Linked DNA regions of Chelatococcus sp. YT9. The main gene of each other region encodes a partner of the protein of the gene in region 2 in a complex. Links are inferred from orthologs where the notes say so. Each region holds a gene or a part of one and is shown on either strand. Other genes may lie near its edges.

Region 1 (3,234 bases), 2.8 Mb from region 2 along the record:
TAGGCAGCGGCGGTTGCGACCATATGCACGAGTTCCGCCTCATCGGCAGCTGCCATCACCACCATGTCAGGCAGGCAGCCGAGGAAGGCGATGTCGAAGGAGCCGGCGTGGGTCGCGCCATCGGCCCCCACGAGCCCGGCGCGGTCGATAGCGAAGCGCACCGGCAGCTTCTGGATGGAGACGTCGTGGACCACCTGGTCATAGGCGCGCTGCAGGAAGGTCGAATAAATGGCGCAGAACGGCTTGTAGCCTTCCGTAGCAAGGCCCGCCGCGAAGGTCACGGCATGCTGCTCCGCGATGCCAACGTCGAAGGTCCGCGTCGGGAAGACCTGTCCGAACAGGTCGAGCCCGGTGCCTGACGGCATTGCGGCGGTAACGGCGACGATCTTCTCATCCGCGCGGGCCGCAGCAACCAGGCTCTCCGCGAAGACTTTGGTATAGGCGGGCGCGTTGCTCTTGGGCTTCGCCTGGACACCGGTGACGACGTCGAAGGTTCCGACCCCATGGTACTTGTCAGCCGAGGCCTCAGCTGGCGCGTAGCCCTTGCCCTTTTGGGTGACCACATGGACGAGAATTGGCCCGGAGGTCGCGTCGCGGGCGTTGCGCAGCACCGGCAGGAGATGGTCGAGGTTATGGCCGTCGATCGGGCCGACATAGTAAAAGCCGAGTTCTTCGAAAAGCGTGCCGCCGGTCCAGAATCCGCGTGCGAATTCCTCGGCGCGTTGCGCCTTCTCGTAGAGGAACTTCGGGAGGTGGCGGGCAAGTTGCTTGCCCACTTCACGGATGGAACGGTAAGTGCCGCCGGAGACGAGGCGCGCGAGATAGGCCGACATGGCACCGGCCGGCGGCGCGATCGACATGTCATTGTCGTTGAGGATGACGATGAGCCGCGCGTTCATAGCGCCGGCGTTGTTCATCGCTTCATAGGCCATCCCCGCTGACATGGCCCCGTCGCCTATGACGGCCACAACGTTCCGCGGCTTGCCCCCTGCCTCATTGCCGGCGGCATGGTCGAGCGTCTGGGCAACGGCCATGCCGAGACCGGCGGAAATCGAGGTCGAGGAATGGGCGGCCCCGAAGGGGTCGTATTCGCTCTCCGAGCGGCGCGTGAAGCCGGAAAGACCGCCTGGCTTGCGCAAAGTGCGGATCCGGTCGCGCCGGCCGGTCAGAATCTTGTGCGGATAGGCCTGATGGCCGACGTCCCAGATGATGCGGTCGCGCGGCGTGTCGAATACGTGATGGAGCGCGACGGTCAGTTCGACGACGCCTAATCCCGCACCGAGATGGCCGCCGGTGATCGAGACGGCGCTGATGGTTTCCTGCCGCAGCTCATCGGCGAGCTGGCGCAGCGCCGCGTCGGGCAGGCGCCTGAGGTCCTCGGGCAGGTCGATCGTGTCCAGAAGTGGGGTAGCTGCCGGCACGGCGATGGTCCTCACGCAAAAAAGAGATCGACCCGCCCGGCTGGAATGGAGGGCGATCCGGTCGGGCGGCTTTTTATGTCTCGATGTCGAGCGGCTCTGTCCCGACCGCCCGACCATCGGACGACAGGGTTATTTTCTCGATGCGCTGCTCGGCGCGCCTCAGCAAAGCCTCGCAGTGAGCCTTCAGAGCCTCGCCGCGCTCATAGATGGCGAGCGATTCCTCAAGTGCCACATCGCCGCGTTCGAGACGCGCGACGATCTGCTCTAACTCAGCCAGCGCCCGCTCGAAGGGGAGAGCGGCCAGGTCGGGCTGGTTCGCAGCGCGAGGAGATGGGTCCTTAGAAACTTCTTTGGTCATGGTGCGCGTTATCGCCCGTTTACCCCCCAAGTTGCAAGCTTGGAGCCCTTCCACCTTGTCGCCGTTCCACGCGGCATTATTGCGGCGGCGTGGGCGGCTCTGTCCTTGGCACGGGGATGTGAGGCCTGGTCCTCAGGAGAAGCTTTTGATAGGCAAGGCCGATGCCGACCAGAACAAGCCCCAGTCCGATGAAGGACAATGCCCGGAGCGCGCCTTCGAGGTTCGCCATGTCGACAAGGAACACCTTCAGCACGGCAGCAAGGATATAGGCCCCGGACAGGAGCCGGGCGAGACGAAGCCGCCACAAAAGCCCGATAGCGAGCAACAGTACGCCCATCGCGAGAAGCGCCAGCGAATAGACCCAGAGCTCCGTTTCGCTGGTCACCCGCCAAATACTGAGCACGGGGCCCTGGAACAACCGGCGGATTTCCAGCAGCATATAAAGCAGATGCAGAAAGAGGCCGAGCCCTGCCGCGGTATATACGTACCACATTGGTCGGCTCGGCCGCGCATACCAGGCCACTGCAAAGGCGGCGATCGCCGGGATGAGATAACCGAGAAGAAGCCCGTTGAAGATCGCGCCACCCGGAACGGCATCGCCCGAAAAGGCTGGGTTGTCGATGAAAGCCAGGGAACCGAAGGATATGGCCAGCGAGAAGGCGCCGAAAGCCAGCGAAGCGATGCGATAGACCGGATCTCTCCGGCGCGTATCGAAGCGCACCATCACGAGTGAAAACAGGAGGCTCGAAGTCACCATCAGCCCCGCCTCGATCAGGCTGGAGGATTCCCGCAGGATGTCACCGCCACTGAGCGCATGGCGGATCTGGAAGAAAACGAGTAGCGCCGCGAAGACGATCGAGAGGCTTTCGCAGAGCTGCGTGATGGCGTCCCGGCGATGCCTCGCTAGGATAACCGCCGCGAGGCCAAAGCTGACCGCCGGCACACCATAGCCCCAGAGCAGCCAGTTCAGGATCGGCGTGGTGCCGAGATCGCTGCCTGCGATGGCAGGGTCCCAGATGACGCGGCCGAGGACAAGGGCGCCGATCGCGCCGACGACGTAGCGCAGGGCTGGGATCCGGCAGAGCCAGCCAACCCAGGCCGTGCCCAGCGCCGCGAGCGCGAAGCTGACTGTCAGCATGCCCTTGTCGAGCGCGAAAGTGAGGCCGAGCGCAAGCGCCGCGACGGCGGCGGAAGCGAAAGCGCCTGTGCCGAGCGCCAGGACCGGCGCTTCCCCCTCCCGCGTGCGCGTCAGGCGCGCGGCATATGTGGCGGCAAGACCAAGGGCTGCCGCGACGAGCGCGAAAGGAATGCTCTTGTCGAAACCGGCGACACGCCAATAGGCGACGACGAGAAGGGCGAGCGGCCCGACAGTCGCAGCGCCCGCATAGCAGGCGATTGTCAAGAAAGGCAGGCGTGCTCCACGAAGGATACGCCAGAGGCTCGCCAGCGCCACGG
Region 2 (3,250 bases):
CCAGCCCGCGCGGCTGTCATGGACATTGCCCGCCACCGCCCGGTCTTTACCGGGGCGCTCGTCCCAGACCCAGAAGCCGCTGCCGGCTTGCACGGCAAGCGTGTCGCGGCCTTCGCCGGGATCGGCCGGCCGGAGAAGTTTTTCGCAACCCTGCGGTCTATCGGAGCGGAGGTCGTCGACGAAGCAGCATTCGGTGACCACCAGCCCTACACGCCGGCGGATTTGCGAGCATTGGCGGCCCGCGCCAAAGCTCTGGACGCCCTGCTCGTCACGACGGAGAAGGACCTAGCGCGCCTCGGCGACGATATCAGCCATCTGCCAGGCCTCGTGGTGTTGCCGGTGCGGTTCGTGCCTGACGACGAAAAGGGTCTTGCCGCATTCGTGTTGGGCTGGCTGCGCAAGACGAAGAAGGGCCGGAAGCGGACCGCCTAGGAGCCGTCGGATGACACCGACATTCCGACATAACCTTCCATCTGAGAGTGCTGAATACCGAGTGACCCTTACGCCCGGCGAAGAGCCTTGTAGCGCTCGAGCACGGCCTCGGGCGAGGCATAGGCCTCTTGACGGTCGACACTCCAGTAGCGGAGCTTATCGAGGGGAATGCGCTCGCCCGTGACCGAGCAGACCACATAACTGCCGGGCTTCAGCACGCGAAAGTCCGCGTCGAGATATTGGAGACTGGCCTCACCATTTCCGTTGAAGCGATAGTCATGCCGGTTCATCGTGACGCCCTTGCTCGATCTGCCGCGATCATGTGTCGAACAGGCTGCTCTGCTTGTCCGAGCCGGCCTTTCCCGCCTCACCCGTCTTTCGGGTCGTGGTGCGGCCGCCCCGCGTTCCCCTTCCGGCGCCCTCCGCGCCATCAACCGCGACGGCGCCAAACTCGCCATCGGACAGCATGATCGTCATCGGCATGCCCGCCGCCACCGTGCTTGCACTCCGGACAGGGTGCCGCGCCTCATCCAGCACCAGCGCATAGCCCCTGGCGAGCACGCCCTTGTGGCCTAGACTGTCGATCAGTTTCCAGACGCTTTCAAGCTGCTTGCAACGGCGCGCCACGATTTCCGGTGCTATCTCTTCAAGGCGCCCCCCCGCGATCACGAGCCGATCGCGGCCGCGATCGAGCCTGTGTCTCAGGCCCTGGCTCGATAGCCGACCCGCTACCCGCATGAAAGCCCGGGCGTAGCGATGGCTGTTGGCTGCAAAACAGCGATCGAGCTGCTGCCCAGCCCGCGCCAGCCGGGCCCGCGACTGTTCCAGCTGCAGATGGGGCGAGAGGCGCACGAGACGCCGTGCAAGGGCCGTGAGCGCAATTTCGTGCCGGCGCGCGTTGACACGCAAGCCATGGACGAGCTTGCCGGCAGCGAGATCGAGCCGCTGGCGCGGCCCGGCGATAAGATCCTCCGGCCGGCGCAAGGCTCGCGTCAGGCTGCGCAGATCGGTTCGGCGGCGCTCACTGAGCCGCGCCATCGCCTCGCCGTGGCGGCGGCCAAGATCGGCAACGCGCAGCGCGAGATCCCGCCGCACGGGCACGACCTTCTCGGCCGCACCGGTCGGCGTCGGACAGCGCAGATCCGCGGCATAGTCGATGAGGGTCCAATCCGTCTCATGGCCCACAGCCGAAATGAGCGGGATGTCGCTGGCGGCGGCGGCACGCACGACCGCCTCGTCATTGAAGGACCATAGATCTTCCAGCGAACCGCCGCCGCGCGCGACGATGATGACATCGGGCCGAGGGATGGGACCGCTGGCGGGAAGCGCGTTGAAGCCGTCGATGGCTGCCGCCACCTCGGCGGCGCTCGTCTCCCCCTGCACGCGTACGGGCCAGACGAGTACATGGCTCGGAAAACGATCCTCCAGCCGATGGATGATATCGCGGATGACAGCGCCCGTCGGTGACGTGACGACGCCGATGACGTTTGGCAAGAACGGCAGAAGCTGCTTGCGCGCCTCGTCGAACAACCCCTCAGCCGCAAGCTTGCGCCGGCGCTCCTCCAGGATCGCCATGAGCGCGCCGACGCCCGCCGGCTCGATAGCCTCGATGATGATCTGGTATTTCGAGGAGCCGGGAAAGGTGGTGATGCGGCCGGTGACGACCACTTCCAGTCCTTCCTGCGGCTTGATCTTGAGGCGATTGAAGACACCCTTCCAGATCACAGCCTCGAGCTTGGCGCCCTCGTCCTTCAACGCGAAATAACAGTGGCCGGAGGAATGCGGTCCACGATAGCCGGAGACCTCGCCCTTGAGGCGGACGTGGCCGAACGCATCCTCCAACGTCCGCTTCAGGGCGCCGGACAGGCTCGATACCGTCCATTCCTGAATGTTCGTCGCGGAACCTTCACCCGCGAAGTTCTGACCCGTCATGCTGTCGCTCATGGCGGCACGATACCGGCTGCCGGGACGCGATCAAGCAGAAAGGCACGCGGCCACACGCCCTCTCAGGCAACGACGTCCCGCTCAGGCGACGCTCGGGGCAACGCCGCGCTTGCGCTCGCGATGGAACATGTAGAGCACCGAGGCGATGACGATGGCGGCGCCGAGCAGCATGTGGACGGTCGGCAGATCTCCAAACAGCAACGCGCCAACGATCAGCGCCCACACGAGCTTCGTATATTGCATCGGCGCGACGCTGGAGGCAGGCGCCAACCGCAGCGCTTCGAGAAAGAGGAACTGAGCCGCAACATTAAGAAGTCCGCCAACGACCACAAGGCCGATATCGAAAGCCGACGGCGGGGAGAACCAGAGGAAGGTACCTGGGATCCCGGCCATCAACTGGCCCGCGAGCACGGCCCCAACCATCATGTTGCGGCTTTCGGTGGCACCGATGGACCGCATGATCAGCACGACCGCAGTCGACACGAAGATGCTGATGAAGGCCGCGATATGGCCCATGTTGACCGCTGCATATCCCGGCCGGACCATAATGAGAATGCCGATGAGGCCCGCGATCACGGCAGCCCAGCGCCGAATACCGACTTCCTCCCGCAAGATAAGAACAGACGCCAACGTAACCAATAGAGGCGACGCAAAAGTTATCGCATAGACATCGGCAAGCGGAAGCAAGGAAAACGCATAAAGACCCGCCGTTGATCCGATGCCGGCTAACAGGCCGCGCAAAGCCAGAAGCTTCGGATTACGGACGTGTCGATCATGCACGAGCCCGCTTCTTTTGGCGATATAGCCACCCCGCATGAATATCAGCAGCACAACGACGGACGCCACGCAGGCCTGCATCGTGATGATCTGAAAA

What was found.
Region 1: the proteins of xseA (region 2) and KIO76_RS13725 are in contact, whole or in part, in a cryo-EM structure (PDB 8TXR), measured with the Escherichia coli proteins. The link is inferred for Chelatococcus sp. YT9 from one-to-one orthologs.

The regions. Positions count from the first base shown.
Region 1 is NZ_JAHBRW010000001.1:2,991,024-2,994,257, forward strand. What follows is about bases 138-3,058. They hold KIO76_RS13725 (exodeoxyribonuclease VII small subunit), read right to left. Parts: upstream 1,780-3,058; coding sequence 1,495-1,779; downstream 138-1,494. Other genes in these bases: dxs (1-deoxy-D-xylulose-5-phosphate synthase), read right to left, coding at 138-1,427; KIO76_RS13730 (DUF2339 domain-containing protein), read right to left, coding at 1,856-3,058. In the rest of the region: more of dxs, read right to left, coding at 1-137; more of KIO76_RS13730, read right to left, coding at 3,059-3,234. UniProt on the Escherichia coli protein: Bidirectionally degrades single-stranded DNA into large acid-insoluble oligonucleotides, which are then degraded further into small acid-soluble oligonucleotides.
Region 2 is NZ_JAHBRW010000001.1:181,571-184,820, forward strand. Bases 58-2,994 are described here. They hold xseA (exodeoxyribonuclease VII large subunit), read right to left. Parts: upstream 2,365-2,994; coding sequence 751-2,364; downstream 58-750. Other genes in these bases: lpxK (tetraacyldisaccharide 4'-kinase), read left to right, coding at 58-432; KIO76_RS00835 (DUF2093 domain-containing protein), read right to left, coding at 501-722; KIO76_RS00845 (DMT family transporter), read right to left, coding at 2,458-2,994. Outside these bases: more of lpxK, read left to right, coding at 1-57; more of KIO76_RS00845, read right to left, coding at 2,995-3,250. UniProt on the Escherichia coli protein: Bidirectionally degrades single-stranded DNA into large acid-insoluble oligonucleotides, which are then degraded further into small acid-soluble oligonucleotides.